Regions from separate parts of the Priestia sp. FSL R5-0597 genome, predicted to be linked through region 1. Evidence: riboswitches for the same ligand, from Rfam matches in the RefSeq annotation. Region 1 holds a riboswitch; each other region holds the start of a gene.
The links. Region 1 has a riboswitch for S-adenosylmethionine ahead of MKX72_RS07175 (trans-sulfuration enzyme family protein). Riboswitches for the same ligand answer to the same signal wherever they lie in the genome.
Positions count from the first base shown of each region.

Region 1 (8,041 bases):
ACTGCAGCGCTGTTTTTAACTGCTGATCTAAACGAACTTTTAATGTCTTAATGCCTCGAAGCAGTAAAAAACAATCCTGTGGCCCCAAGATAGCACCAAAAGCATTTTGTACAAACTTTACTTCTTCCGCTAGCTTTTCATCGCTTACTACAACTAAACCGCCAATGACGTCACTGTGGCCGCTGATATATTTTGTAGCACTATGAATGACAATATTTACACCAAGGTCAATCGGCTGCTGTAGATAAGGTGTTAAAAACGTGTTATCCACAATTGTAAGGAGATTGTGCTCCTTCGCCAAACTTGCTACTGCTTTAATATCCGTTACCTGTAAAAATGGATTTGAAGGGCTTTCGATATAGATAGCCTTCGTATCTTTTGTGATAGCTTCTTCTACTTTCTCAACCTTCGTTGTATCAACAAAAGTTGTTTTGATACCAAACTTTGAAAATAATCGTGTTAATACACGATATGTCCCGCCGTACGTATCGTGTGAAACTAAAATTTCATCCCCTGATTCAAAAATAGATAACACCGATGAAATAGCAGCCATACCTGATGAAAAAGCAAAACCAGCGTATCCATTTTCTAGCTGAGCAATAGTGTTTTCTAAAGCCTCACGCGTTGGGTTTCCTGAACGAGAATAGTCATAGCGACCGTTGTTCGTCTCATCTTCTTGGTTAAATGTAGATACTTGATAAATAGGTACGTTAACCGCTCCAAAATGACCGTCAATTCCTGTATTTGCATGAATTAAGTTCGTACCAAATCTATGTTTATTATTGTTGGTATGCATCAAATGCCTCCTTCAAATCTTTAATTAAATCATCTGCGTGCTCAATTCCAACTGATAATCGAAGTAAACAGTTTGTTACTCCGACACGATTTCGAATTTCCTCCGGAATGTCAGCGTGTGTTTGACGAGCTGGGAATGTCATTAAACTTTCCACGCCTCCTAAGCTTTCTGCAAATGTAATAACTTTAACATTTTCTAAAAGTACTGACACGATGTCAGGGTGTGAGACAGCAAAAGAAATCATGCCTCCAAATCCAGTTGCTTGTTTCTTCATGATTTCATAGCCCGGATGTGTTTCAAGACCAGGGTAATACACTTTTTCCACGAGATCATGAGCAGTAAGCCAATTTGCAATTTTCAGTGCGTTTTCGTTATGTTTTTCCATACGAAGCGCTAGCGTCTTAATACCGCGCAATAACAGCCAGCTATCTTGTGGACCTAAGATTGCCCCAGCTGCATTTTGATAAAAACGAATTTTTTCTCCTAAGCTACTACATCGAGCGACTACAAGACCAGCAACTACATCATTATGACCCCCAATGTATTTGCTTGCACTATGTATCACAATATCTGCTCCAAGCTCTAAAGGACGCTGATAGTAAGGGGACATGAATGTATTGTCAATGATAGTAAGCAAATCATGCTGTTTAGCTAACGCAATTGCTTCTGGCAAATCAGTCACGTGCATCATTGGATTTGTAGGTGTTTCAATGAATAAAGCTTTCGTGTTGGGACGAAGCGCATCTTTTACTTGCTCGAGATGGGCTGTGTTGACGTACGAAACAGTAATTCCTTGCTCTGAAAAGATTTCATTTAGTACTCGGTACGTTCCTCCGTATAAATCCTCTGATACAATTAAATGATCTCCGTTTTTAAATAGCGCTAAAACTGACATTACACCCGCCATTCCTGAAGCGAATGCTACTCCTACTTCGCCTTTTTCTAAAGCAGCAATTGCTTCTTCCAATGCCGTACGAGTAGGATTTGCCGTACGTGCATAGTCAAATCCTGTACTTTGCCCTAAAGCAGGATGAGCAAATGTTGATGCTTGGTAAATGGGTGTTGTAATAGAACCTGTTGAAGGGTCACGACCTACTCCTGAACGAACTAATAAAGTTTCAATTTTCATCTATTTCTCTCCTTAACTCAAAATAAAAAACACTCTTCACAGATGGAAGAGTGTTCGTTTATACACGATTTCTCTCATCTGTTAGAACAATACTGATGTTCCACAGGAATTAGCACCGTTCAAATGAATGTTTCATTTGATGGTTGCCGGGCATCGCAGGGCCAGTCCCTCCGCCACTCTTGATAAGAGTTCTATATAATTGTTGGTGGTTAACGTTTGTTGTTACTAACTTTAATAAAGATTTTCTTTATTGTCAACATAATTTTCTAAAAAATTTAAATCATCTCATTTGTTTATTCAATATACTTGTCCTGATAAGTACATAAAAAAAGAGACGACACCGAGGTCTCTTTTTCTAAGGCAAGTGCACAGATTTTACGTGAGCTAACTTCCAATACATACTTTCTCCATTTGCCGTAATTAGTTCAACAATATTATTAGAAACTTCTTTAAGTACGCCAATTTTTTCTGATTGATCCCCTAAATCTAATACGACCAGTTGATTTTCATATTTTTTAAGCTGCTCTTCAAAGTTTCTGACAAAAGGTGCAGAGGCAGGCCTTACTGGGAGCTCTTTGTCACTTAAAGAATAAGGGGTTAACTCATTACTATAAGGGGTAAGCCATTTCAAATGATGTAGAGAAACAAAGACATTTTTATACACTGGAGAATAAAACACAAGATAATCATTCAGCACGCTTGTAATATAGCCATGCAATGATTTTCCTCCTGTTACATAAATTTCAATAAATTTCCCTTTTGCCTGCTGTAAAATATTACGATAAGAAATCCGCTGACTTTCTTCTATTAAGTTCTCTTCTATGGTTCGTAAAGGTGTATAATCTTCTTCTGAAACCTCTCGTAAGCGATGTATGTGTAAAAGAGGAATATACAAATAATCATGTCCATTATATAAAACCATTACATCTAACCCGAGATCAACAAGTTTTCCTACAAACGTTGTTTTACCTGATATATCGACTTCAACAATTTTATCAATATAATGATTCATACTCATACTCATTCTCCTCCTTTTTCCTATATGATAGAAAAGGTGCTTTATAAGCACCTTTTATGTTCCAGTTCATCATGCTTTCCAACGATAATTTTTCGTTTTAATAACTTTTTCACCTGGTGTTGAAGAGCGTGAACCCGTACGGCGACCTCCCGAGCGATCGTCTGTGCGACCTCCTGTACGTCTTCCGGTACGGTCTCCAGTACGGCCATCCGTGCGACCTCCGGTTCTATCTACAGTAGTTGATTCTTGCACAGAATCTTCTTCATTTGTATCTCCATTTTGCTCAGAATTTTCTTCATTTTGCTTGAAAGATCCTTTTGATCCTAAGGCAATGGTTTTTACGTGTCTTGGTTGTAAACGTAGAACTTGATTATTTTGTACAAGAGTAAAGTTTCCATTGCGACTTTGAACTAACACACCTTCTACAGCCTCTGGCCCTCCGCCGTTAATAGCTACCCATCTATGCGAAAACTCTTCAAACAGTTCATTGAAACTTTTCGCTTTAATATACTCAGGTGTCTCTTCAACTAATAATGGGTTTTGCGGAACAACAGGCGTATTTTTGCTTACAACTTCACTTACACTCTTTATGTGCTCTACATTGATATAAACGACGCCGTCATCTTCTGTTAGTAATACGACATACGCAGATTCAAATGAGCCTAATACATCAAGGATCTTACCCAATTTTTTCTCTGGCCCTCCTTGATTTATTTGCACTTGTTTATCTTTCATCAATAATAAAGTGCCTGCAAATGTGTTGGCTCTGTGCAGTTCTACTTCACTATTAAATCCAGAAAATGTTTGCGCGGAATTAGACTTTGTATCCTCTGTAATGCTTTTAACATGAGCGAGCTGGTAATAAATAAATGTATATTGCTGTTGTGGAATAAGCTGCGCCGGTTGATTATTTTGCTGATTGTTATTTTGTTTTGTTTCAAGAGCAAGTGTTAAATAATCTGATTGAACGTCGATTAAATATCCCGTTTTAGATTCAGGCCCCCCGCGATAGACAGTTACTACTCTCCCTTTTAATGGTTTAAAGTGGGCAGAGTAGCCCGTGCTTTCAGATTGTTGAACTTTACGAGCGCGACTACGATTGGCATTTTGAGTTTGGTCTTGATTTTGGTCGTAGTAATAGTTACTCATTATTTTTCCTCCTTATTAATTGTCCTTATTGGTCATTCATAATGTATATATACGTATCATGTACAGCTATTGTCTTCCTGCATTTGCCTATTATTCTTAAATTCCACTTTTGCCTATCAGTCTAGTAAAATTCAAAAATCAAAAAGATGACTTTTAATGTACGCTGTTCGGTCTTTTACGAAAGAAAGCATAAGGTCTGGTTCCTTATGGAATTGCTCCAAGTTATCTTTTACGTAAGGATCTTTTAATACATATGGAGCAATATACTCATGCAGTTGATAAATGATTGGTTTCATGTATTCTATTGTAAATTGATTATTTAGAACATTGTTCATTTTTTGAATATATCTCTTTTTAATGCTGTTCACCGCCAGTAAGCGAGCTGTAAGCGTATTAAATCCTTGTGCACGGACATAGTCTCCTTCCATTACTTTTCCATTTACATCTCTTCCCCAAGTTGCATCATAATCCCATGGAATCAGTTCAAAGCGCCCGCTTTCATGATTTAGATAGAGCGCATAGTTATGGACAAAACCGTCGTAATTCTGCATACAAATAATACCGACTAACCAAGATAAGTAGCGGTCGACGTTCAGGTACTTCTCAATATTCTGTTCGAATTCCGTATTTGTCCATGTATTAAGATTAAATATAAACTTTTCTAATTTTTCCTCGTCTCCTTCTCTCACTGCTTTATCTTCATATCCAGATAACAAAGTTGTTTTTGGCTTTTTATCCAAATCGCTCATCAAAGAAAAATTAGCATCTCCGTCTACTGCATAAAATATAGATCCATCCGCTAAATTTCTTTTTTTCAAAAATAGTTCATCTACCGATTCGAGCTGAAGATATATTCCTTCATTTTTCCCATTAATCTTAAGAGTGACAAACTGAGAGTGGGGAGATAAAACATCTAAAGAAGAGAAAAAATCGAGGGACAATTTGTTGCGCATAAGCGATGGATCTTTGTATTCAGCGTTTAGGTGTATTTCTTTGGCGCGCTGAAATATTTTCGGAGAATAAAATTCAATATAATATGACTTTTTCTTCATCTTCCGAATATGGGAGCCTCTTAGGAGCAAATCAATATCGTAGCGTTTTTTGTTAAACTTCATCGTTGCCTGAACCGCTTCTTCTGACCAAATATCTCTTTGCATTTCCTTTAAATCTTTTACATTCACAAACAGAGCGTATTGAGGGATTTCTTTTTGCTTCATGATTCGACCACCTTTCTTCAATTATTAAAGTATATGAAGGGTAAATTCTCCATGATACCCCGCAGCATCAACTATTTCCGCAAACTCCACTTTTGACTCATATCAAGGACAAGCATCATCGCGTATTCTATTAATGCAAGACCTAGTCCAATTGACAAGGAGGTTTTTGTATTGCATATTACACCTGAAAAAATTAAAGAGGCTGCTGAAGCCCTAGAATGTACAGAACTGAAATCTTTTATGTTTCAAGAGCCAACTGCTGGTCCACTAACAAGAAAGCGTCGCTCTTCTCGTAGCACTGGCCGCAGTAGCCGCCGTTCTACTCGCGGTACTCGTCGCTCTTCTCGCGGCACTCGCCGTTCTACTCGTCGTTCTACTCGTCGCTCTCGTCGTTCTACTCGCCGTTCTCGCCGTTCTACTCGCCGCTCTCGTCGTTCTACTCGCCGCTCTCGTCGTTCTACTCGCCGCTCTCGTCGTTCTACTCGCCGCTCTCGTCGTTCTACTCGCCGCTCTCGTCGTTCTCGCCGTTCTTAATTTCCCTAAACACTCATCTTTATTGAAAAAAAAACGCCGAAGAGCCATGAGTGTCTTCGGCGTTTTTTTCCACTTATAGAAGAGGAACATTTGGAAATATACTAAGATGGAGCGTTATTCATTTTACATAGAAAAGGAGAGGTTTTATGAAAAAAAACAAACATCAAATTTCAACTTCATCAACAACAGATGTCGAAGAGATCAAACGTTTAAATGCGCAGTCTGGACTAACCTACAATGAAGTATTTGCACTTCTTGGAGAAAACTATTTGAAAAATCAACAGAAAAAATAATAAGCTGGGACTAGAAAATAACTTCTAGTCCTTATACTTTGAAAATCCCGGAAAACCCTTTTACTAAGGATGTTAATTGGTTCATGGCTCCCATCATCTGTCCCGCAGTATTCATCATTTTGTTCATATCGTAATTGCCATCACTCGATTTAAACTGAGACATTAGTGACTGAAATTGAGATGGCTGAGGCTTTTGCTGCTGACCTTTAGGATATGGATTAAAAGGCGCACCTGCATTGTTGTACATGGGCTGCTGGTACATTCCGTTCATATAGGGAATTTGCTGAGGGCCAAAAGGCATTTGTTGCTGAGCGTACGGATGTTGCGGCATATAAGCTTCCGTCCATGGCTGCTGGTGATACTGTGGAAATGGATGTACCTGACTTAAATCAAAACGTTCTGGTTGATGTTGCTCATAATACGGATAGTGCTTACTTGTATACATGCAAAATCAATACCTCCTTTTTAATATTACATAATATATAGTATGTATGCAGAAATAAGAGGTGACGTTCGTCTACTTGTACTTTTGGGGAACGCATTCAAAAATATGTAGGTTTCTGTCGAAAGTTTAAATTTTTCAAAAAAACGAGATTATTTAAATATATGGTACGATAAGAACAAGTGATACTACCTATACGTAGTGGCACAAATGGGGATTAGGAGGGAATTTACATGTATGTGAACGAACTTCAAGAAGCTTTTATTGCGGTGAAACAATATGAGCCGCAGTCAAGTAATGAATTACTCGATTTTGCTCAGCAGCAGTATTTAAAAGGTTTTTTAACTCCTATGAATTACAAAGCCGCTGTACGTGAACTCGAACAAATTGGAGCTACTAAGCCTGATTTTAGTGCACAAGATGATTAATTTTTTTACTACCACTGAGAAATCGGTGGTTTCTTTGTTTCCTATAAAGTGGACACATACTTCTTTTTTGACTTGTTTATACTATAAAGGCTTTAACGTAGTATTCAATAAAGGAGGTTTATTTCATGAGTCGTGGAAAACATTTTGATCATAAAAAACAAGGACAAGGTGCAGTAAATAAAACAAATAACGCCGTTGCTTCTAAACATACCGAAAAAGTTGATTATCATATCGATACAGTTGCTTCACAAGATCACCCAGCTGTTTCTATCCAATCACAAAAAGATTTTGATTAACTTTTTATTGATCATGATAAAATGCCTAAAGAGTTTTCTCTTTAGGCATACATAGAAAATCCCCACCTTATAAGTCTTAACGGAAGGCCGGGATTAATTATTCAATATCGACTCGAGCACATACTTATTTGAGTGATACATCTTTTTAAATCGCTTTTCTCGCGTCTCGGGATAAAATGACTGTAGTACAACGTTTTGTAAATTTTCTTTTAACGTCTCTACTTGATTAACATGAATATATTTTGGTCGCTCTTTCTTCAGCCATTCCGTTACGAGACTAGCCCATTCATCAAGTTCTTTGAAGAAAATATCTCCATAAGGTTTTACTTCTTCAAAAAATTTCACTTCATAATTTTCTTCCTGTTGAATAGACGCTAATCGTTCTACAGCTACTTCATTATATTGAAACATGATTTCCGTACTTTTTTTCACATCTTCATTCATCGTTATTCGTCACCTCTACGATGACTATTGTAACATAAACAATCTTTATACTGTATGAAGAACCATTTCTCTTCGGCTTCTACTCCATTCTGTTTCGGAAGGCATGCTTTCATACACAGCTACTTCAATTTCTTGCAGCGATTGGTCAATGCGATGAACTTGTTCCATATATGTTTCTTCACAATGTGTAAATGCTTCATTTATAGATGTAGACATCGTTTTATCCACTAGATCTACTTGCTCTAGTAAGCTATCTAATAAAGTCATCATTTCGCTTGTTTTAACCATACTTTGT
Region 1 covers NZ_JBBOUZ010000001.1:1,406,782-1,414,822, reverse strand. Annotated here, with positions in the region: gene MKX72_RS07180 (trans-sulfuration enzyme family protein) at 1-796, opposite strand, end outside; gene MKX72_RS07175 (trans-sulfuration enzyme family protein) at 780-1,925, opposite strand; SAM riboswitch class I at 1,997-2,114, opposite strand; gene MKX72_RS07170 (hypothetical protein) at 2,281-2,943, opposite strand; gene MKX72_RS07165 (hypothetical protein) at 3,013-4,092, opposite strand; gene MKX72_RS07160 (CotH kinase family protein) at 4,224-5,309, opposite strand; gene MKX72_RS07155 (CotG/ExsB N-terminal domain-containing protein) at 5,481-5,843, shown strand; gene MKX72_RS07150 (hypothetical protein) at 5,990-6,136, shown strand; gene MKX72_RS07145 (YppG family protein) at 6,168-6,581, opposite strand; gene MKX72_RS07140 (YppF family protein) at 6,812-7,006, shown strand; gene MKX72_RS07135 (hypothetical protein) at 7,132-7,302, shown strand; gene MKX72_RS07130 (YppE family protein) at 7,396-7,746, opposite strand; gene MKX72_RS07125 (hypothetical protein) at 7,792-8,041, opposite strand, start outside.

Region 2 (8,041 bases), 780 kb from region 1:
GAACTTCCCACGAAATACTCATCGTATGCTTCGTACAGAGCCTTCAACAAACAACAAATAAGAGCTGCCGGTTTTCGACAGCTCTTATTTGTTGTTATTCAAAAATATAAGCTAGTGCTTGAAGAGCCTGTTCTGGCGTTTCGACTACAACTTGGGCTTTGTTTGACAGTTCTTTAAGCGGGTGGTGCAGTTTTTCAGGGCGAACCAAAATTAGCGGTTTATCTAATGCGATGGCTGTCGCCGCATCCATTGCGCTGTTCCACTGTTTGTATTTTTCACCAAATAAAGCAATGACCACATCAGATTTTTTAAGGAGCACCTGTGTGCGTAAATTATTAATTTGAGAAGCAGCTTCATCTTTTAAGACAGCATTAGGCTGTTTTCCTAAAATTTCTTCTCCAATGTTGTCGGAGCGGTCATGGTCTGTCATGGGACCGACAAAGGTAAGGGGAAGGTTTAATTGTTCTGCTTGGTTTTTAATTTCGTCTCGCCAGTTATCGTGAATTTGCCCGGCAAGGTATACGGTTAAGTTCATTATGTAGAAGTCCTCCTCTAACTAAGATTTGTTTTATTTTATCAAATGTAAGCGGATAATACGAATGATTTGAATGGGCTACTTTTCCAAAAATAAGGTTATAGTAGACAAATAGTTAAAAAAGAGAAACAATAGAAGGCGTATTGCTAATTAAAGAAAGGATGTACATGATGACAGAAACAGTGCTACAAGTAGATCATGTCAGTAAAGTAATTGGGAAGAAAACCATTTTGCATGATGTATCCTTATCGGTTGAGCGCGGTGAGATTTTCGGATTGCTTGGTCCGAACGGATCTGGAAAAACAACGCTCATTCGTACCGTCGTAGGACTCATTAAAGAAACAAAGGGAACAATTACCGTCAATGGTTTTCCTTTAAAAGAACAGTTTACATCAGCTATGAAATCAATTGGAGCGATTATTGAAAATCCTGAGTTTTATGATTATCTGACGGGCTATCAAAATTTAAAACACTTTGCGAATATGCATGAAGGGATCACAGCAGAACGCTTGGATGAAGTGATTGCGCTAGTAAAGCTTGAAAACAGCATTCATGCAAAAGTGAAGACGTATTCCCTTGGGATGAGACAGCGTTTAGGAGTAGCTCAAGCTATTTTACATAAGCCTGCATTGCTTTTACTAGACGAACCAACAAATGGTCTAGACCCAGCGGGAATGAGAGAATTTCGTACATATTTACAAACCCTCTGCAGGGAAGAAGGTATTTCAATTTTAATCGCGAGCCACTTATTAAAAGAAGTGGAAGCATTATGTGACCGCGTTGGTATTATTCAAAACGGCGAGTTAAAAGCTGTTCAAGATCTATCTCCAAATCGTCAAGATCAAGGGATGTATGTAGAATTTGAAGTATCTGACGTGCAACAAGCAGCGGATCTTTTATCTCAAGAATTCCAAGTAACAATAAAATCCGATAGTATTGATGTAGTGATTATGAAAGAACAAATTCCAGCTGTGAATAGAAAATTAGTGGACAGCGATATTTTAGTCTACCGAATCACTCCTGTTTATGAGACGCTTGAAGATTCGTTTATGTCCGTTACGGAGGGAGAGCACCATGCTTAAGTTAATTCAAAATGAACATATGAAATGGTTTTACAAAAGAAGTACAAAAGTCACGTTTATTACAATCGGCATCTTAACTCTTTGTATGGCTCTTTTAATGAAGAAAGTAGCAAACAGCGCAGGAACGGAAGACAACATATTGAATTTCCTGTCATTTAGTGCAGGCATGCTGATCCTCGTTCAATTTTTCGCGCTTGCTGTTGGAGGATCAATGGTTGCAAAAGAGTTTGAAGCGGGTACCATTAAGCTTCTTTTAATTCGCCCTGCTAGACGTTCAACGATTTTAACGTCCAAGTACATAACGCTCGTTTTAATTAGCTTGTATTACTTGCTGAGCTATTTGCTTTTTTCGTTTGTATGGGGAGCATTGTTCTTTGGATTTGCCAGTCTAGAAGGAGATGCGCAGCTGCTTAAAAACATTACGCTTACGTATGACAGCGCGTATATGGAAACGTTTATGATGATGACGTTTGCTTTTATGCTGTCGTCTTTATTTAGAAACAGCGCGCTTGCTTCAAGTCTAGCTATTGTCGTAAGTATTGGGGCGAAAGCAGTAACTGGGATAGTATCGCAGTTTGGTCTATGGTGGGGGAAATTTTTACTGTTCGCCAACACAAACTTTGTGCAGTATATGGACGGAATGAAGACGATGTTTGACGGAATGACAATTCCATTTTCAATCTTCATCTTAGTTGCACACTTTGTCTTCTTTATGGGCGTAGCGTGGGTGGCGTTTTTAAAACGTGACGTAGCTAATTGATGTGAGAATTTTCACACTATATATTTTTCTAAAATAGCATTTGACAATTAAATAAAAAGAGATTACAGTAGTGAAAGACTATTTTTAAAACAACTATAAACTTCTTATCAAGAGAGACGGAGGGACTGGCCCTATGATGTCTCGGCAACTGGCTGTACGCAGTGCGGTGCCAAATCCAGCAGACGATGTTTCGTTTGGAAGATGAGAAGGGTAATCTTATGATACAAATAAGAGACCTCTTCTTATCAATAAGAAGAGGTCTTTTTTTATTACGTAAACAAGAGGTGTTAAGAATGGAACAACAAAAAGGAAACGGCTGGGCGCTGTTACCGCTGGGCGTCTTTTTAGTCCTGTTTGTCGGATCAGGAATTATAACGGGAGATTTTTATAAGCTGCCTGTATTAGTAGCTATTATCATTGCAGCCATCGTGGCGCTGGCTATGAACCGCAAAGATTCACTTAATGTAAAAGTGGAACGTTTTGCTAAAGGAGCAGGGCATCCTGATATCATTATTATGGTACTTATTTTTATTTTGGCAGGTGCTTTTTCTCAAGTCGCTAAAGGCATGGGAGCTGTTGATTCAACGGTAAACTTAGCTCTGTCTGTGCTTCCACAAAGCTTAGTGGTAGTCGGAATCTTTGTTATTGGCGCATTCATTTCAATTTCGATGGGAACGTCAATGGGAACGATCGCTGCGTTAGGGCCTATCGCTGTAGGAATCAGTGAGCAGGCGCATGTATCCATTACATTGGCAATTGCTGCTGTTGTTGGTGGTGCAATGTTTGGAGATAATTTATCCGTAATCTCTGATACGACCATTGCGGCAGTTCGTACGCAAAAAACAAATATGTCAGATAAATTAAAAGTAAACTTTTTTATTGTCCTTCCTGCAGCGATTGTTACAGTGATTTTATTACTTGTAATGACGCTAGGCAATACGTCATCAGTAGAAATTAAAGATTTTAGCTGGTTTAAAATCTTGCCTTATGTCGGCGTACTCGTTGCTGCCATATTTGGTGCAAACGTATTAAGCATTTTAACCGGAGGAATTGTATTAGCCGGCGTAATTGGATTAGCTGACGGAAGCTACACGCTTTCTTCTCTTGCTAAAACTGTGACAGAAGGTATTGGCGGAATGTCGGAATTAATTATTTTATCTCTTTTAATTGGCGGAATGGTTGAACTCATTCGCTATAACGGTGGTATTCAGTTCTTATTGAACCTATTAACACGACGCATTCAAACAAAAAAAGGCGGAGAATTCAGTATCGCTGGATTAGTAAGTTTAACCAATTTAGCCACGGCTAATAACACGATTTCAATTATTACAGCAGGTCCGTTAGCGAAAGAAATCTCTGATAAGTATTCAATTGATAATCGTAAATCAGCCAGTCTGCTCGACTTGTTTTCATGCAGCGTTCAAGGGCTTATCCCTTACGGTGCACAAATGCTTCTCGCAGCAGGATTTGCTAAAGTTTCACCGGTTGAGATTATTCCATTTACATTCTATCCAATGTTAACAGCGGTTTGCGGTATCATTGCGATTGTAATTGGCTTTCCTCGTTTAAATAAAAAATCAAAATCATCTAAAGAAGCTGCGTAATATCAAACCCTTAAAAAGAACATTCTTTTTAAGGGTTTTTTACTGTTTGAAAAAATCAGTCGGCTTTTTTTCATCTAGCTCCTTCCAAAGTGTCTCATTTTGTTTAAGTGCATAAGCCGCTCCTCCGATTTCAATTCCGCATAATAAAATGAATAATAAAATACCCATGATATGACCTCCTTATATAAGTGAATAAAAACATGATTGTAACGGGTTTAGCTTATTGCTTTTTCACTTTATAATGAGAATAAAGTATGAAACGCGTTTCAGCGCAAGAGAAAAAGGTGAAAACATGACAAATATCCGAGATATCGCAAAAAAAGCTGGTGTATCTGTTTCGACCGTGTCACGGGTTTTAAATCATCATCCGTATGTAAAAGAAGAAAAGCGCCGTCTGGTAGAAGAAGTAATTCAAGAACTTAATTACGAACAAAACATTAATGCCGTTCACTTATCAAAAGGGAAAACAAATATGATTGCCGTCGTCTTGCCTTTTATTAATCATCCTTATTTCAGTCTGCTTTTAGAAGGAGTGGCCTCTCAAGCGTTAGAAAAGCAGTATCAGCTTGTTATTTGTCAGACGAACTATGATGTAAAAAAAGAAGAAGAAGCGCTTCATATGCTAAAAACAAAGCAGGTTGATGGAGTGATTATTTGTTCTAGAGCAGGCAGCTGGAGCACGATTGAATATTATCAGCAGTACGGGCCGATAGCCGTGTGCGAAAACGTACAAAATCGTTCTATTCGCTCCGTATACGTTGATCATTATGCAGCTTTTAAGAAAGCGCTCATGTATTTAAAAGAAAAAGGATATACGGATATTGGCTACTGTATTGGAAGAATGACGGGTACAAATAGTCAACAGAGGCAGCAAGCATACAAAGAATATGTAGAAAGAATAAATGAGCCTTATCATCCGGAATGGGTGTTTCAAGGCTGTTTGAACGTGACAGATGGTGAAAAAGTGGTGAAAAAATTGGTGCAGATGAAAAATCGGCCTCAGGCGCTTTTAGTAACAAACGATCAAGTCGCTATTGGTATAAAAGCTCAGTGCGAACAAGCGGGTATATCAGTTCCAGGCGATTTAGCTATTATTGGTTTTGATAATCATCCGCTTTCTTCTTATTTACAAATCACAACGATCGAACTTCCTCTCAAAGAAATGGGCGAAACGCTTTTTAAACTAGTCAGGAGCAAGGATCCTCAAAAAATTGAGCTTCCTTTTCGGTTTATTGAGCGTAAAAGCGTATAAATTCTTGATGATCTCACCACGTGTTTTTATCGGATAAAATGAGTAAAAGCGGACATCATACGAGTAAAGAAAGAAGAAAAGGATGATGATCGTGGAGAAAAAAGAATATCAAGTAGGAGATCAAGTATTTGTTATTTACCGAAACCCTCATACGGCAAACGTTGCCAATATTAATCAAGCTGAAATTGTTGAACATCCTGAAAATAAAGGTGAAAAAGCGCTGTTTCTGCATGAGTCTTATCATTTGTTAGCTGAAGATGATGCCGTGTATTCAACGTATGAAGAAGCAGAGAACATGTATAACAAGATATTTGATTATGAACAATATGATTGACGAAAGGCTCTCTTAAATAGAGAGTCTTTTTTGATCTAAAAAATAATTACCACGGATAGAGTCTTTTTATTTTTCAAACGCTATTAGTATTAGAAAAAAGGAAGTGTACATGATGATAAAACCTTTTGTACCTCAATTAGTATACATTGAGCCAGGGGCAATGGAGTACCCGCTTGGTGTTCAATTAAAAGAAAAATTTGAGAAGATGGGAATTGAGATTCGTCAAACAACTTCTCATAATCAAGTGCGTAATATACCGGGAAAAAATGATTTGCAAAAATACCGCAATGCCAAGTCTACTTTAGTAGTTGGTGTGCGTAAAACCTTGAAATTTGATACATCTAAACCGTCAGCTGAATATGCAATACCTTTTGCAACAGGGTGTATGGGGCACTGTCACTATTGTTATTTGCAGACAACAATGGGAAGCAAACCATATATTCGTACGTACGTGAATGTTGAAGAAATATTAGGTCAAGCAGAGCAATATATGCAGGAAAGAGCCCCTCAAATAACGCGATTTGAAGCGGCTTGTACATCTGATATCGTAGGAATTGATCATTTAACACATTCATTAAAGCGCGCGATTGAATATTTTGGGGAAAGTGAACTAGGTCAACTGCGTTTTGTGACTAAGTTTCATCACGTGGATCATTTATTGGATGCTAAACATAATGGTCGCACGCGCTTTCGCTTTAGCATAAACGCAGATTATGTTATAAAAAACTTTGAACCTGGTACATCTCCTCTTGATTATCGGATTGAAGCTGCTAATAAAGTTGCAAAAGCCGGATATCCACTTGGCTTTATTGTGGCGCCTATTTACATTCATGAAGGTTGGCAAGAGGGATACCGTCAGCTGTTTGAAAAGCTTGATGCTTCTATACCTGAAGAGTCAAGAGATGATATTACATTTGAAATGATTCAGCATCGCTTTACCAAGCCGGCCAAACGGGTGATTGAGAAAAACTATCCGAAAACAAAGCTTGAGATGAATGAAGAAGAGCGCCGCTACAAATGGGGGCGTTACGGGATTGGAAAGTATGTATACGCGAAAGATGAAGAACAAGAATTAAGAGAGACGTTGGAATATTACATTGATCAGTATTTTCCAAATGCGAAAATCGAGTATTTTACGTAATTATTCTACAGTAATTGAAGAGTTATTTTGACATCTTAGTCGAGATAGCTTTTCAATTTTTAATGTGAAAAATAAATTGGTTGCTAATAAGCTGAAAAAAGAGGTTATTTGTATCTCTTGTCGTATTACATACATAAGGGAGGTGACTGAGATGTTAAAAAATGAAGAGTTTGCGCTAACAAAAGAATTAACAAAAGAACAGCAAGAAGCTGCACGAAATTTTATTCAAGTGTTGTTCCAAGAAGATTTATCTGAATTTTGGAACATATTATGTGATATCGATAAGTCTCGTATTTACGGCTTGTATGAAGCAAACCACTATTACGATTCGGATGTTGAACTACATGGATTTGTACAAGAAATTAGAGATAATGTAAGAGCGGTTTATGCGCCTCTTCAAGGGCAAGGAGGTATTTCGACGAAAGTTCGATATACAAGCGAAGGAAAGATGTATGTATACATATTAGGAAGCGGCGAAAACCCGAGGGTATATCCTGTTGGATTAATGCCTGAGACCTACATTGAAGAAGAACGTTTTTCTCAGCGTCTTCAAATTAGCATTTATAACGATGAGTTTCGAAACGTTGTGCTGTAAATTATATATAAATGGAAAAATAAAGAATAATAAAATTAATTTGTTAAAATAGCAATATTTGGGGTATGTAATAGGTATAACATTAAAAAGGGGTGAAAGAAATGCATTATTATCGTATTTCAGAGGGAGACCATGAAGAGTATTGTGAAACGATTCTGCTTCATGAAAAGAAGTTTTGCAAAGAAACATTTCAATCTATGGTGCGAGAAGCAATGAACAATAAGCCAGGTAAAATTGACCGTGTGGATATTGTTAAATATTTAATTGGTCATCATAGCTTTCAAGTAGCCCACATCGAAGCGGGTTTTCACAGTACATACAGCGAGAAAGTGACATAAAAAAATGTAGCACATCCTATACAACGAACTTTTCTTTTGAAAAGATCGCTGTATTTTTTTTTTGCTAAAAATAGAATTTTTCTAAGTGATATTCCTTTTGATGGTATAATAGTTAAGTTCTGTAAGGTATACATATAAAAATCACAAATACTTTAAAGAGAAAGGGTGAGGAAATATGGAAAACGAAAGAATAGAAGAGCTTGAACGAAAAATAAGCAGTTTAGAAGAAGACGTAGCCAAGCTAAAGTCGCTTGTATATAAAACAAATTCTCCAAGACCAAAAGCAGTTCACGCTCCTCCCAAACAGCGCGAGGAGACGACTAAACGTCCTGCTCAAACAGCAGCTAAAAGCTCACAGGCAATAGAAGAGCCTGTTGATTGGGAAAAAGTCCTTTTTCAA
Region 2 covers NZ_JBBOUZ010000001.1:2,184,739-2,192,779, forward strand. Annotated here, with positions in the region: gene MKX72_RS11130 (YtoQ family protein) at 95-535, opposite strand; gene MKX72_RS11135 (ABC transporter ATP-binding protein) at 706-1,617, shown strand; gene MKX72_RS11140 (ABC transporter permease) at 1,610-2,377, shown strand; SAM riboswitch class I at 2,479-2,585, shown strand; gene MKX72_RS11145 (Na+/H+ antiporter NhaC family protein) at 2,671-3,981, shown strand; gene MKX72_RS11150 (hypothetical protein) at 4,021-4,149, opposite strand; gene MKX72_RS11155 (LacI family DNA-binding transcriptional regulator) at 4,274-5,233, shown strand; gene MKX72_RS11160 (transcriptional regulator SplA domain-containing protein) at 5,319-5,567, shown strand; gene splB (spore photoproduct lyase) at 5,680-6,708, shown strand; gene MKX72_RS11170 (hypothetical protein) at 6,860-7,303, shown strand; gene MKX72_RS11175 (hypothetical protein) at 7,405-7,641, shown strand; gene MKX72_RS11180 (DUF2339 domain-containing protein) at 7,817-8,041, shown strand, end outside.
Region 2: it holds a riboswitch for S-adenosylmethionine, as region 1 does, so the genes downstream of both, MKX72_RS11145 (Na+/H+ antiporter NhaC family protein) here and MKX72_RS07175 (trans-sulfuration enzyme family protein) in region 1, are expected to answer to the same signal.

Region 3 (8,041 bases), 160 kb from region 1:
ATGTGAAGGAGTGGGCTGATCAGGATTTCCCTGCCCTAAGTTAATAACGTCGTGCCCTTGGGCCATTACTTTTCCTACCTTGCCTACAAGTGATGCAAAAAATTGTTTTGGTAAACTTTTTAATAGTTCCGATTGCTCAAATTGTTTCATCATCGCACACCTTCTCAAAAAATTCTTGAAATTCTAGTCACAAATAATATATTGTAATACTCAACTTGTAAAGTCATTTTTTTCAACTACTAAAAAAAGGACGGATGATAAAGTGAGTGTAAAAATCACGTGTTTGCAGCTTGATATTGCGTTTGGAAACCCAACTAAAAACCGAAAATATATTCAACAAAAAATGACGGAAGCTCTAAAAGAAAACCCTGACATCCTTGTGCTTCCTGAGCTATGGGATACAGCTTATGATTTGACGCGGCTAGACGAAATTGCCGATGATGAAGGACAGCAGGCCAAGCAATTAATCTCTCAATTTGCTAAAACGAACGAAGTAAATATTGTGGCAGGTTCGATCGCGAAAAAAACAGAGCAAGGCGTCACAAATACGATGTATATTTTCGATCGAAAAGGTCGTGAAGTGTCACAATACAGTAAGCTGCACTTATTTAAATTAATGGATGAGCACCTCTATCTAGAAGCAGGAACAGCAAAAAATCTTTTTACACTTGAACAGTCTTTATGCGCAGGAGTTATTTGTTACGATATTCGTTTTCCAGAATGGATTCGCGTGCATACTAGCAGCGGAGCAGAAGTCTTATTTGTTGTTGCTCAGTGGCCGGCTCCAAGACTTGCCCATTGGAAAGCACTGCTCATTAGCCGCGCAATCGAAAATCAATGCTATGTAATCGCGTGTAATCGTGTAGGCCAAGATCCTAATAACACATTTGCCGGACATTCCTTAGTCATCGATCCGTGGGGAGAAATAATCGCTGAAGCTGGCGATAGCGAAGAACTTTTAAGTGCCGACGTTAACCTGGAACTTGTAAAAGAAATTCGTAAACAAATTCCTGTCTTTACAGATCGCCGCACAGAATTTTATTAATTATGTATTGACAGCCGTTTTTTTGCATGATACGATTTTCACCAGATAACATAAAATTTTCAAACAAATCAAAATTGAATAAGTAATCGTACTCTTATCAAGAGTTGGCTGAGGGATTTGGCCCTGTGAAGCCCAGCAACCGACCGTCATTCCATCCTAAGATGGATCACACCCGTAAAACATGTTTTTACAAAGGCACGGTGCTAATTCCAACAGAAAGTAATTCTTTCTGGCAGATAAGAGGTTTGAACACTACAATCAAGCCTCTTTCCAACGAAAGAGGCTTTTATATTTTCTAAAATTATAAAAGCCTCCATACATTCTTAAACCTATTAACTTAGTAAACAAATCAGTTTAATAAACTATGGAGGGATTCTAATGTCAACAACAAAAACAGAGAAGTATCAGCCTTTAACAGAAATTTCAGCAATCAAACTTGTGAAAAAGCTAGGTCTCTTTGATGCCACAGAAGCACTGACTGCCCGTGAAATCGGTGATGGCAACTTAAATCTCGTCTTTCACATCATAAATGATCAAACGAATAAATCCATTATCGTCAAACAAGCACTTCCTTATGCAAAAGTTGTAGGCGAGAGCTGGCCTCTATCCTTGAACCGTGCCACGATTGAAAGCAATGCGCTCAAGCAATTCGGTGCATTTACCCCTGAACTCGTACCAGCTGTGTATTACCACGATGAAACGCTTGCTGTTACGGTCATGGAAGATCTGTCTCATTTAACGATTTCCCGCGCCGGACTTATTCAAGGAGAAAGTTATCCCCTGCTTTCACAGCATATCGGTTCTTTTCTAGGACATATTGCGTTCAAAACGTCGGATTTTGCCTTAAAGCCTCAGGATAAAAAAGAAGAAGTCGTCAAGTACAGCAATCCGGACTTATGCAATATTACGGAAGATTTAGTTTTTACAGATCCTTTTTTTGATATCGATACAAATGAATTTGAAGAAGCGCTGCGTCCTGATGTAGAAGAATTGTGGAACGATGGAGATGTAAAGTTACAAGCAGCAAAATTAAAATATAAATTTTTAACAAATGCCCAAACGCTAATTCACGGTGATTTACATACAGGAAGCATATTTGCTAGCAGTCAAGAAACGAAAGTGATTGATCCAGAGTTTGCTTTTTACGGTCCGTTTGGATTCGATTTAGGCCAATTTGTTGCAAATTTATTTTTAAATGCTCTTTCTCGAAAAACAGATCGCGAACCGTTATTTGCACACATTACGAACACATGGAACGTATTTAAAGATACCTTTACTGCGCTTTGGCATTCTGAAAACACTGAACCTTTCGCTAAAGATGAGCGCTTGTTACATGAAATTTTAACGCAAACGTGGCAAGATGCTGTTGGATATGCAGGGTGTGAAATCATTCGACGTACGATTGGCTTAGCTCACGTGGCGGACTTAGACGAAATTTCTTCAGAGGAAAGAAAAATTAACGCTAAACGTACTGCGTTAAAAATTGGACGCTATTTACTTCTGCACCAACAAGACGTTTCACCAAATGAATTTGAACATTTACTTCGATAACGAATAATGTACACAATGAAAGGATCGGTATCAGCATGACAAATACACTATCACTTCCGCGCTCAGTGGAATGGAATGAATCATATATTACTTTATTAGATCAGCAGCAGCTTCCTGGCAAAGTTGAATATATTAAGCTGCAAACCATTAAAGACGTATGGGATGCTATCACTACCTTGAAAGTACGCGGAGCCCCTGCAATTGGCATTACGGCGGCTTTTGGTCTTGCTCTTTCTGCGCTTAGCTATGACACGGATTCAGTCAAGGAATTTAACAAAAAGCTAGCTCTAGATCAACAGTATTTAGCTAGTTCACGCCCGACTGCCGTCAATTTATTTTGGGCATTGGACCGCGTAGCGAAAAGCGCTGAATCCGCTTCGTCCGTTAATGAAGCTAAAACAAAAGTTGTTCATGAAGCGATTCAAATTCAAGTAGAAGATGAAGAAACGTGCTACCGAATTGGAGATCATGCCCTTTCTTTATTTAAAAAGAAAGATAAAATCATGACAATATGTAATGCTGGTTCAATTGCTACAGCTTATTATGGAACAGCATTAGCACCTTTTCACTTGTCTAAGCAGCGCGATATTCCGCTTGAAGTATTTGCTTGTGAAACAAGACCCGTTCTTCAAGGTTCTCGCTTAACAGCATGGGAACTTCAGCAGTCGGGAGTAGACGTTACGCTGATTACGGATAATATGGCTGCTCATACCATTAAAACAAAAGGAATTAATGGGATCATTGTAGGTGCTGACCGCATTGCATCAAATGGCGATACGGCTAACAAAATTGGAACGTATGGACTTGCTCTTTTAGCGAAAGCATTCGGTATTCCATTTTACGTAGCAGCGCCGCAGTCCACATTTGATTTATCTATTCAAGACGGAAGCAGCATCCCTATTGAAGAACGTTCACCTAAAGAAGTAACGCACATTGGAGATACGCAAATTGCTCCAGACGGAATCTCTGTGTACAATCCAGCTTTTGATGTGACGCCAAGCGAACTGATTACGGCCATTATTACAGAGCATGGAGTTATCCATTCCCCGTCTTTTGAATCCATTCAAAAAGTTTTGCTGCAATCTGCTCAATAACAAGAGGCTGGGACAAAAGTATTTTAGCCCCACTGCAAAACGAACCACTAATCAACATGTTGATTAGTGGTTCGTTTTTTTGTGATGGTAAATATCGTTTTATCTGTTTCGTTCCCTCTAGCAGTTGATTGGAGGGCAAGGTGAAGACTCCTGCGGGAAAAACGGAAGGGGTGAGACCCGCAGGAGCGCAAGCGACGAGGAGGCTCAGCGGCCGCCCGCGGAAAGCGAAGTCTTGCACGGAAATCAACTGCGGTGTCACAAGCGGTTCAGTTCATCTATACGAGTTGTTCATCTTTAGATGACATTGATTTTGTTATGTCTCAACCTTTTTTATTAAACAGCGCTTTTTGGCTGCATTTGTAACACAATTGTAACAGTACTCTCTGCTTTTTCTACATATATTATAGGGGATTCTTTTTGAATAAGGAGGAGTAAAAATGAGTGCAGAGCAAAAAACGGATAAAAACAAAGCGTTAAATCGCAAGCAGCAATATCAGCTATTCGATTTATCCAAAGATGAAGAACTAAATTCCCTCCCTTCTCCTCAGCAAATTGACGGTGTTTTTGTGCAGGGAGAAGGCTGGAAATTAGACGATGAATAGTTATTTTAACTCCAGAGCGCCTTTTGCTACATTTCTTTCAAGCATTAATAGTTTTTCTTTTATATGAGTTTGGGAACCTGCATAACCTGTTAAAGCTCCATTTTTACCAATAACACGGTGACAAGGTAAAATAATAGGCAGTGGATTTCGACGATTCGCTTGTCCCACAGCCCTTACGGCTTTAGAGCGATTAACAGACTCCGCTACATCACTATAAGACCACGTTTGTCCATAAGGTATACCTTTAAGCGTTAACCACACTTCTTTTTGAAAGTCTGTTCCTTTTATATCCAAAGGCACATCAAATGTTAGCGTGCGCCCTTCAGCATAATCCTGAAGCTGCCGCTTCGCTTCTTTCACAAGGTGATAATTCTCGTCATGGACAAGTTTTTTAAGCTGCTCGTTGTGATCATCGCTATCAAACCAAATATGTTGAACCCCTTTTTCCGAGGCTACAATATAAATTTTCAAATCAGAAAATAAGTTCATTTCTCCATAGTACATACTCGCTTATCCTTTCTAATTAGGCTGGAAGAATAACACGAAAAGCTGTTCCTTCTCCTATTTTGCTTTCCACTTCAATTCGCCCTTTATGTTCTTCGATAATTTTATATGAGACCATCAAACCGAGCCCCGTTCCTTTTTCTTTTGTCGTATAAAATGGTTCCCCTAAGCGCTTGATGCGCTCTTCGGGCATTCCGTCTCCTTGATCTCGAATGGAGACCGTCACGTAGTGCGGCTCTGTAGAATAGACTTCAACAAAAATTCTTCCCCCGTTTGACGTGACTTCAATTGCGTTTTTAATTACATTTATTAGTACTTGTTTAATTTGGTTCGGCTCGCAGTATACCATTGGCAGCTTAGGGGACACACTTAGTTCAAACTGAATATTTTCTAAAAGCGCTTGAGCATTTAATAAATCAATCGTTTCTTTAACAACCGCAGCTAGATTTTTCTTTTCGAACTTTACGGCCTGTGGCTTAGCGAGTACTAGAAACTCTGTAATAATAGTTTCGATTCTTTTTAATTCGGATTTAATAATATCAAAATAAAGAGAGTGATCTTCTTGAATGCTGCTTTCTAGCAGCTGAACAAACCCTTTTAAAGCCGTCATCGGATTGCGGATTTCATGCGCAATCCCAGCTGCTAACTGTCCGACTACTTGAAGCGTATCCGATTTCCGAATCTGCTCCTGCATTTGATTTCGTTCCGTTACGTCTCTTAAAAGCGTCATATATAGACCTGGCAAGATATCTTTTTTCGTAGAGAATTCGATGTTTTTAACTTTTTCGTTCCCCGTAACGTACGTAATCTCTCCTTCAGCTTCCCCTTTTTGCTCAATTGTTTCTTTATGCTCAATGACCGCATCTAAATTCGCTGAAGAAATAAAATCCTCCATGGAATGCGCACAAATCTCCTCTTTGCTGAGTTCGAGAATATCACAAAGAGAAGAATTCACATCAATAATATTTCGCTTGCCGTCCCATAAAACTAACCCATCGATCGAACCATTAAAAATCTGTCTGAATTTCTCTTCGTTATTCCGAAGCTCTTGTTCGATTTTTGTACGTTCACTAATGTTTCGAAAAATGGTTAAATGGTCTCCTTCTATAATGCCTTTTTTCCCTGTGAATTCCAACTGTTTGATTTCTCCATTTGGCATGTAAAAAGGAAGCTGATTGCGAATTTCTCCTTCTTTTTGAAATGTTTGCAGCATTTTTAATGCACTAAAGCTTTGCTTATCGATAAACGTATACAAATTACTTCCAATCAATTTGTTCAACGGCAGCTCGAATGTACGGGACGAAGCAAGATTAGCGTTTAAGATTTCCCCATCGTCTTTCCAAATCAAAATGGCTTCAATCGCATTTTCAAAAATAGCCCTGAAATTTTTTTCGCTTCTCAACAGCTGCTGCTCCATCAGCCGTTTTTCCGTCACGTCTCTCATAATGGACATATAGTATTGACTGTATATATTAGCCGTTGTGGTAAATTCAAAAAAAGTAACGTCTCCATTTTCGAGCTTAATCGGCAGCTCGCCGCTTGTCTTTCCTTCTTGATGCAGAGTTCTCCATAATTTTTTCACTTTATAATGATAAGTAGGTTCTACAAGCTCCTCTAACGTTTTGGTTAAAAGCTGTGCTCTTGTATAATTTAATCGCTCGCAAAATGAAGGGTTCGCGTCGATAAGCTGACCAGTTCGATCAAAAATAACAATTCCATCTACCGCTTCATTAAATACATCCATAAACATATGATGACTAATAAACCGTTCGTTTTCCATCACCTTGTGCTGTGTAATATCTCGAAATGTACACACAATAATGCCCGACATGTGACTATGTTTGTGTGAAGTAAATTCAACATGTTTCATCATGCCGCTTTGAAGCGTCATCGCGCCTTCATATTTGAAATAGCTTTCTTCTAAAAGCGCTGGATAGTACGCTTCAATCATGTCATACGGAAAATACATGAGAAAATCTTTCATTTGATACGTTAATAGCTCATCCTTTGTTTTTTCAAACAGCCCGCAGGCTGATTCGTTTGCATTTATAACTTGAAAATACTCATCAAATACGACAATGGCATCTAATACGTCATTAAAAATAGCTCGTAGCTGCTCTAATTCACCTTGCTGCTTTTGCGCAGCTTCAGATGTTAATTCTCTGTGTGGTGACATGCTCATTGCTCCTTTCTTTTGCACTTCCCATTTCCCCACCTTTTATCTATAGACTTAGTATTCTACAAGATTTGCTTTTTACCTTTTTAAAATTAGTCACGTTTATTCAAAATGCGACATTTCTTCACATTCTCCCGTTATTTAAAAAAGGAGCATGAATAAAAGAGGCTGGGACATAACAAAATGAAACCTATGCTCAACATAACAAAGAAAACGAACCGTGAATCAACATGTTTGATTCACGGTTCGTTTTTCACTTCGGCTAAAATACGTTTTCCCCAGCCTCTATCGATCATTCACTACAATATAAGTGGCTTGAATAGGTCCATGCACGCCAACGACTAGATTCATTTCAATATCAGCTGAATTGCTCGGTCCCGTAATAAAGTTAATGCAAGAAGCAATCGTTTCTCCTCGCTCTACTTTTTCATGAATCATTTCAGCAGCTTGTGTCATGCGAGGGACAATGGAGCTTTGAGGAATGATCGCAATATAAGTGGCCGGCAGCAAACTGACCGATCGTCCTTTTGCAGCGCTGCTGAACAAAACAACTGTGCCGGATTCCGCTAGCGTCAAATCACTGAATGTGATGCCTACATTTGCTTGTTCAGCTAGTTTAATATTCTCATCGCCTTTTGCAGAATTCCATACATGAAGGCTACTGCTTGTTTCCCATTTCTCCATCAGCAGATTCAATCCATATTCGGAAAACCTAGGATCATCCCACGTGCTCACAAGACCATTTCCATAGTTCGCTACGGCTTCCTCAAGGACAGCTGGCAAGTGTTGTAATGATGTTTCTACATAGCGAGTATGAATACGTTCGCAATGGTTTTCAAGCTCTTTCTTTAATTGATCTGGCGAATAGCTGCGGTAGACCTCATGCTGAGGAGCATGCTTCCATTGGGGCTTTACTACGCCGCTTGTTCGCCTGCTTCGCTTAAGATTAGCAGCAATATTGCCTAAAAAACTGTCTCTATTTTGAATGCTTCCGTTCATCATCATCACTCCTTTTATCAAACCAATCTCGTAAGCGCTCTTTTGTAGGCGCCGGAAACTCTCTGCTTTC
Region 3 covers NZ_JBBOUZ010000001.1:1,244,756-1,252,796, reverse strand. Annotated here, with positions in the region: gene MKX72_RS06350 (pyridoxal phosphate-dependent aminotransferase) at 1-150, opposite strand, end outside; gene MKX72_RS06345 (carbon-nitrogen family hydrolase) at 263-1,045, shown strand; SAM riboswitch class I at 1,137-1,288, shown strand; gene mtnK (S-methyl-5-thioribose kinase) at 1,424-2,596, shown strand; gene mtnA (S-methyl-5-thioribose-1-phosphate isomerase) at 2,632-3,690, shown strand; partial or broken gene MKX72_RS06330 (hypothetical protein) at 3,815-4,053, shown strand; gene MKX72_RS06325 (hypothetical protein) at 4,128-4,292, shown strand; gene MKX72_RS06320 (methylated-DNA--[protein]-cysteine S-methyltransferase) at 4,293-4,796, opposite strand; gene MKX72_RS06315 (PAS domain S-box protein) at 4,816-6,972, opposite strand; gene MKX72_RS06310 (LutC/YkgG family protein) at 7,258-7,971, opposite strand; gene MKX72_RS06305 (LutB/LldF family L-lactate oxidation iron-sulfur protein) at 7,949-8,041, opposite strand, start outside.
Region 3: it holds a riboswitch for S-adenosylmethionine, as region 1 does, so the genes downstream of both, mtnK (S-methyl-5-thioribose kinase) here and MKX72_RS07175 (trans-sulfuration enzyme family protein) in region 1, are expected to answer to the same signal.

Region 4 (8,041 bases), 150 kb from region 1:
TATTTGTGTGGTACACGACTTTGCCTACGGAGCCATTGGATTTGATGGTAAAAAGCCAATCAGCTTTTTACAGACTCCTGGTGCAAAAGAGACGGGAATTGAAATTTATACTCTTTCTAAAACGTATAACATGGCGGGATGGCGAGTTGGATTTGCTGTAGGAAATGAAAGTGTAGTAGAAGCTATTAATCTTCTTCAAGATCATATGTATGTCAGCCTCTTTGGGGCGGTTCAAGAGGCAGCAGCGGCAGCTCTGTTAGAATCTCAACAATGTGTGAATGATTTAGTTAAGCGCTATGAATCTAGACGCAATACCTTTATTCAAGGGCTTCAAGAAATTGGTTGGGACGTTACATCTCCAGCGGGTTCCTTTTTTGCATGGCTAAAAGTTCCTAAAGGATATACTTCTGAACAATTTTCAGATTTACTTCTTGAAAAAGCCCACGTTGTAGTGGCACCTGGAGTAGGCTTCGGAACATATGGTGAAGGCTATGTGCGCGTAGGACTGCTGACGGATGAAGAGCGCATGAGAGAAGCTGTATCTCGAATAAAAAAATTAAATTTATTTTAAAAACGCATTGACAATCCTTTTTGAGTTGGCTTAATATGTAAGAAGTTAACGAGATTAATAACCGATAAATCCTAGCGGTATTTTTTATTTAGTATATAATCTACGAATTCAATTTAAATAAATAGCAACTTTCTTATTAAGAGTAGGTGGAGGGACTAGCCCGATGAAGCCCGGCAACCGACTTAACGCATGTTAAGCACGGTGCTAATTCTTGCAGCAGCAGCTGAGAGATAAGAAGAGCAACGAAAGCCTCTTCTTAATCACAGAAGAGGTTTTTTTTATTAACGATATTAAACAGCAAGGGAGTTTTTAGCATAATGAGTGAAATCGTTGCAAGCTACTTACTACATGACAATAAAGGAAATTTTCATAAAAAAGCGGAAGGAATTGCTTTAGGACTAACCGTCGGCTCATGGACAGGTCTGCCGCTTTTAGATCAACAACAGCTTCAAAAGCATAAAGGGCGCGTCGTATCCGTAACTGAGCTTCAAGACTGCGAACGTGTTAACGGATATTTAGGCGGAGAGGTTAAGCAGGCTATTGTCAAAATTGCTTATCCAACTGCCAACTTTTCAAGAGATTTACCGGCTATTTTAGTTACGGTTTTCGGAAAACTATCACTTGATGGAAAAGTGAAATTATTAGACTTGGATTTTCCTGATGAATTATTAGCTGAATTCCCAGGACCGCGCTTTGGAATAGAAGGTATACGAGAGAAACTAGGCGTTTATGACCGTCCGCTTGTGATGAGTATTTTTAAAGGCGTGATTGGAAGAGACATGACGTACTTAACAACTCAGCTGCGTGAGCAAGCGCTTGGCGGAGTGGATTTGGTTAAAGACGACGAGATTTTGTTTGATAGTGAACGAACACCTTTTGAAACTCGCGTTACAGAAGGAAAAAAAGTACTGAATGACGTATACGAAAAAACGGGACACCGCACGCTGTATGCTGTTAATTTAACGGGACGAACGTTTGAATTAAAAGAAAAAGCGAGAAAAGCAGCTGAGCTAGGAGCCGATGCTCTTTTATTCAACGTATTTGCTTACGGGTTAGACGTACTGCAGGCACTTCGAGAAGATGATGAAATTAACTTGCCGATTATGGCACACCCAGCTGTTAGCGGAGCGCTTACGCCATCAGAGTTTTACGGTTTTTCAAATTCATTACTGCTTGGAAAACTATTGCGCTTAGCCGGAGCAGATTTCTCACTGTTTCCATCACCATACGGAAGCGTAGCGCTTTCTCTTGAAGATACGACAGGCATTGCCTACGAATTAACGCGTCCTGTGTACAAATATAAGCAGACTTTCCCGGTTCCTTCAGCAGGAATTCATCCTGGAATGGTACCGCAGCTTGTGAAGGACTTTGGAATCGACAGCATTATTAATGCAGGAGGCGGAGTTCACGGTCATCCAGACGGCGCTATCGGAGGAGGAAAAGCATTCCGTGCGGCGATAGATGGAGTACTCTCTCATCAAACACTAGCCGAAAAAGCGGAAGAATCAAAAGAGTTGCAAAAAGCTTTGCAACTATGGGGAACAGTAGAGGTGAAAGCATGACATCGTTAAAAATCTTTTGTGACTTTGATGGAACAATCACAAATAGCGATAACATTATTGCTATTATGAAACAATTTGCTCCTCCGGAGTGGGAAAGTATTAAAGACGACGTGCTAGCACAGCGCGTCTCCATTCAAGAAGGAGTAGGGCAAATGTTTGCCTTGCTTCCCGTGGAATTAAAGGAAGATATTATTTCTTATATTTTAGAGACGTCTGCTATTCGAGATGGATTTGATGATTTTATTGCCTATACAAAAGAGCATCATATTCCGCTTTATATTGTAAGCGGAGGAATTGACTTTTTTGTAAAACCGCTTTTGGGAAATCGAGTTGCAGAGGAAATGCTCTACTGCAACGGATCTGATTTTTCCGGTGAGCATATTTCCATTACGTGGCCTCATACATGTGATAAACAGTGTACAAATGACTGCGGCTGCTGTAAGCCAACGATTATTCGCCATCTTGCAGATGAAAGAGATCATACGGTTGTTATTGGCGATTCAATTACAGATTTGCAGGCTGCCAAATTAGCTGACACTGTCATTGCGCGTGACTTTTTAATTAAAAAATGCGAAGAGCTATCTCTACCGTATCGTCCTTTTTCTACTTTTTATGATGTGATTCACCATTTACAAGAATTAACAGAAGAGGTGAAAGCATGAGTATTATGGCTCAGCAAAGATTACACGAGCTTGCAGATATAAAAGATGAGTTGGCAGAGCGCGATTGGTTCTTCGGTACAAGCGGAAACTTAGCGATTAAAGTGGATCAAAATCCGACAACTTTCTTTGTATCAGCAAGTGGAAAAGATAAAAGAAAACGCACAAATGAAGACTTTTTGTTAGTTGATCAATACGGGAAGCCTGCAGAAGAAACGCATTTAAAGCCTTCTGCTGAAACGCTTTTACACGTTAAGATTTACGAGTCAACGAATGCTGGGTGCAGCCTTCATGTACATACAATCGACAACAACGTGATCTCTGAACTGTACGGAGATGAAGGGTTTATTTCATTCAAAGGCCAAGAAATTATTAAGGCACTGGGTATTTGGGAGGAAGATGCGGAAATTACTGTTCCGATTATTCCGAATTACGCGGATATTCCGACACTAGCAGAAGAATTTTCTCATCATATAAAAGGCGATCAAGGCGCGATTTTAATTCGTAACCACGGAATTACGGTATGGGGGAAAAATGCGTTTGAAACAAAAAAAGCGCTAGAAGCCTATGAATTTCTATTTAGCTACCATGTGAAATTACTATCACTTAAAGGCATTAAGCCAAAGGTGCATTTATAAAAGGAGGAAATAAAAATGGCGCAAATTCGCTTACATGTAAATAATAAAAGAATTGAAACTCAAGAGGAAGTATCAGCTTTTCTGGCAAACAATGAAGTTATTTATGAAAACTGGGATATTACAAAACTTCCAGAAAATCTTCGTGAAAAATATGATTTAACTGATGAAGAAAAAACAGAAATTTTAAACGCTTTTGGTGAGGATATTAAAGATATTTCTGAACGCCGCGGCTATAAAGCTCAAGATGTTATCTCGTTATCGGAATCTACACCAAACATTGATGAATTGTTAAAAAACTTTCAGCGCAAGCATATTCATACAGATGACGAAGTTCGCTTTATCGTAAGCGGTCATGGAATCTTTGTTATTCAAGGAAAAGACGGTGAATTTTTTGATGTTGAATTAGAGCCGGGCGATTTAATTTCAGTACCAGAAAACATTCTTCATTACTTTACACTAATGGAAGATCGTAAAGTAGTCGCTGTGCGAATTTTCGTGACAACTGAAGGATGGGTACCTATTTACGCATAACAACTACTTGTAAAGCATAGGTCATGATCACCCCGCTTTTACATCTAAAAGCGGGGTATTCTTTGGATTATTATAAAACTAACTATTTTTATATGAATAATAAGTTTAATAGGAGGAACACCATGAAAAAGAGTAAAAAAATGCTGTGGCCACTTACTTTGCTCGTGCTTCTAGTTTTTGCGCTGGCTGCCTGCACGAAAGAACAGCCAAGTCTAAACGAGAAAGCACAGGCAGCTCCAGCGCAGCAAGCGGCTTCTGCTAAGCCTGTACAGCAAGAAGGAAAAAAGATTACGAAAGATACAAAAATTGCTCTTATTTCTGAATTTACGTCAGGCACTCACGCTGCTCAGTACATAACAGGTGTGACAAAAGCGGCTAAAAAAGCAGGAGTACAGCTATCCGTTTCTGATTCTAATAATGATCAATCTAAAATGGCGGCGTATTTAGACACGGCTATTAACCAAAATGTTGACGGTATTATGATTGACCACGGCCGGGCTGAAACCCTTGAACCTGGCGTGAAGCGCGCGATTGCAAAAGGGATTCCCGTTATTGCAACAGACGTAGAATTAAAAGTAGAAGGCGTTACAACGATTGACCAAGATGATTATATGCTTGCGCTCCAGGGGCTAAAGCAAATGATGCAGGACATTAACGGAAAAGGAAATATTGTATATGCGTTTGTTGGAGGCTTTGCACCGATGGAAAAACGCGACAGCATTTATAAAATTATGATGAATCGCTATCCAGATGTAAAACAAATTGCCACATTTGGAAGCGCAACAGACAACACCTCTCTAGACACTCAAAATAAAATGGCGGCTGTATTAAAGCAGTATCCAAATAAAGGAGACATTGCAGCCGTTTGGGCACCTTGGGACGAATTTGCAAAAGGAGTCACAAGAGCGATTAAAGAAGCAGGACGAGATGAGATTAAGGTATATGGAGTGGACTTATCTGATGAAGACCTGCAAATGATGCAGGCAAAAAACAGCCCGTGGAAAGCGTCAGCTGCTGTAAACCCAGCTTCAGTAGGAGAAAAGCAGGTTGATCTGCTTCTTAAAAAGATTTCCGGTCAAGAGATCCCTCGTTATTATTCCTTTGATCCGGTTTTAGTCAAACAAACTGACTTGCCTAATCAAACGATTAATATGGACCAGCTTAGTCAGTACGTAGAAGAATGGGGTAAAAAAGAGTAGAAGTGGAGGGACAGACATGACGAACGAGCTTTCAATGAAGAACATTACAAAAAACTTTGGTTCTTTTCAAGCGCTGAACAAAGTTGATTTTACTGTTCAAAAAGGGGAAATTCATGCTTTATTGGGAGCCAATGGTGCCGGTAAAAGTACGTTGATGAAAATATTGTGCGGAGCTTACGACGAGTACGAAGGAAAGATTTACAAAGACGGAGGAGAAATCTCTATTTCTTCTCCTAAAGAAGCGAAGAGCCACGGCATCGGCATTGTACACCAAGAAGTCGATGTAGCGCTGATTCCTTCGCTATCAGTAGCTGAAAACATTGTGTTAGACGTGCAGGTTTCTAAGAAAAGTAAGACATTTGTAAACTGGAAATCTATTTATAAGAAAGCGGAAGAAGCTCTTTCTTTACTTGGTTCTTCTTTATCCGTTAAAAAAAATGTTGTTGATCTAACTCTATCAGAAAAACAGCAGGTGCTTATTGCACGTGCAATTGTACAGAATGTTGATTATTTAATTTTGGATGAACCAACCGCACCTCTTAGTGTGGAAGAGACGAAACAATTGTTTTCTGTGATGAGAGAGCTGAAGAAAAGCGGAGTAGGCATTATTTATATTTCACATCGCCTTCAAGAAGTGGTTGATATTTGCGACCGCTTAACGGTTTTAAAGGACGGACGCTATGTAGCTACAAAAGAAACTTCACATACATCAATTGAAGACGTGATTACGCTCATGTTAGGAACGTCTTCTGTAAAACAGTGGGTCAAAAAATCAGTAGAAGTTGGAAACGAACTTTTACATGTAGAAGCATTATCCCTTCCAGGGCGCCTTTCGAATATCTCTTTTCATGTAAAAGAAGGAGAGGTAGTCGGTATTGCAGGGCTTGTAGGAGCAGGGAAAACGGAGCTTTGCCGAAGTCTATTTGGTTTAGAGCAATATGTCAGCGGCAGCGTTCGGTTAAAAGGCAAGAAACTAAAGTTGAATAAGCAGCCGTATTATTATATTGCACAAGGTCTTTCTCTTGTTCCTGAAGAACGAAGAAAAGAAGGAATTTTTGTTCATGAATCGATTGCCGATAACTTAGTTTTGCCAAGTCTGTCCCGCTTTACAAATTATTCGTTTCTAAAGCGAGGAAAGATCAAAGAAAAAGCGCAGAAAACGACTGGGCAAGTTGGCGTAAAGTCTCATTCTATCGAGCAGTCAGTTGGAACGTTAAGCGGTGGAAATCAGCAGAAAGTAGCAATCGGAAAATGGCTTGTTACGGATTCTGACGTACTGTTGTTCGATGAGCCAACTAAAGGGGTTGATGTGGGCTCTAAGCGAGAGATATTCGACTTAATTACAGGGCTTGTGTCACAGCAAAAAGGCGTTGTTTATGCAACCTGTGAATTCGAGGAGCTGCTAGGGGTAGCGGATCGAATTTATGTTATGTACAACGGGAAAATCGTGAAAGAATTATCCAAAGAAGAAGCAACTAGTGAAAAATTATTTTATTATACAGCAGGAGGAGTAAAAGGATGAGTGCGGAGTATGTAACAGAACCTGTAGCGAAACCAAAGAGAAAAATAAGCGTTTTCGACTTTTTTTACAAATATGGGACAGTCTTAATGATTTTTGTTATTATGATTATTTTTTCCATTGCCACACCTAACTTTTTAACAGGAGAAAACATTAGTGATATTCTGCGCTCTATTTCCATTGTTACCTTAATTGCGCTTGGTGTAACGATATCGTTAACGGTCAACGGACTCGACTTATCTGTAGGATCTACGGCTGGTTTAGCCACTATTTTATCAGCTTCTATGCTCGTTTTACACAGACAAGAAATTGCAGTTGCGATCATTGTTCCGATTATTGCATCGCTTCTCATCGGGTTAGTGAATGCTTTTTTAGTAGTGAAAGTAAAGATTCCTGATATTTTAGCCACGCTTTCCATGATGTTTATCGTACAGGGGATTTTATTAACGTATACAAAAGGCTCAGCTATTTATACCAATATGCCTTTACCAAGCGGAGAAAGAGCTCCGGGAATTTTCATTCCTTCTTTCCTTGCGCTGGGGCAAGGTCACTTTCTAGGTATTCCCGTCCCTGTGATCATTATGCTGCTGACTGTGCTGCTTGTTCATATCGTTTTTTCCTATACAAAGTTTGGTCGTTTTTTCTACGTAACAGGAGGTAACATAGAAGCAGCAAGACTTTCGGGTGTACCGGTTAATCGTTATCGTATGTATGCCTATATGTTTTCAGGTTTGCTTGCTGGAATTGGAGGAGTCGTTTTAGCTGCCCGTATTGGAGTAGGAGAAGTGAACGCAGGCTCACCATTTTTAATGGATGCCGTAGCTGCGACATACATTGGCTTTTCCGTATTTGGAGCAGGGAAACCGAATGTATTCGGGACGCTGATTGGCTCTATTTTAATTGGTGTGCTGTTAAATGGATTAACGATGCTAAATGTTCCGTATTATATGCAAGATATTATTAAAGGAGCTGTATTAGCAGGAGCCTTGGCTTTAACGTATTACCGCTCGAAACAAACATCTACGGCTGTGTAAACAGCCGTTTTTTTTCGTTTGAAATCGGGAAGAATAAGGAAAAACAATAGTATAATCTATTATTTATGTAGAAAGAGGGAGTATAGATGAAACGTGTCGTCATTATAGGAGGAGTAGCCGCCGGAATGAGCGCAGCTTCACAGCTTCGCCGGATGAAAGAAAAAGAAGAAGTGGAAATCCTTGTGTTTGAAAAAGGTGGAGATATTTCTTACAGCGCATGTGGCATGCCTTACTATTTGTCAGGTGTTGTAAAAGAAAAAGACGATTTGATTGCTCGTACGAAACAAGAGTTTGAAGAGCGAAATATCTCCGTCCATCTTTTTCACGA
Region 4 covers NZ_JBBOUZ010000001.1:1,253,249-1,261,289, forward strand. Annotated here, with positions in the region: gene MKX72_RS06350 (pyridoxal phosphate-dependent aminotransferase) at 1-571, shown strand, start outside; SAM riboswitch class I at 702-808, shown strand; gene mtnW (2,3-diketo-5-methylthiopentyl-1-phosphate enolase) at 889-2,133, shown strand; gene MKX72_RS06360 (2-hydroxy-3-keto-5-methylthiopentenyl-1-phosphate phosphatase) at 2,130-2,795, shown strand; gene MKX72_RS06365 (methylthioribulose 1-phosphate dehydratase) at 2,792-3,430, shown strand; gene MKX72_RS06370 (1,2-dihydroxy-3-keto-5-methylthiopentene dioxygenase) at 3,446-3,961, shown strand; gene MKX72_RS06375 (sugar ABC transporter substrate-binding protein) at 4,084-5,160, shown strand; gene MKX72_RS06380 (sugar ABC transporter ATP-binding protein) at 5,177-6,682, shown strand; gene MKX72_RS06385 (ABC transporter permease) at 6,679-7,713, shown strand; gene MKX72_RS06390 (CoA-disulfide reductase) at 7,800-8,041, shown strand, end outside.
Region 4: it holds a riboswitch for S-adenosylmethionine, as region 1 does, so the genes downstream of both, mtnW (2,3-diketo-5-methylthiopentyl-1-phosphate enolase) here and MKX72_RS07175 (trans-sulfuration enzyme family protein) in region 1, are expected to answer to the same signal.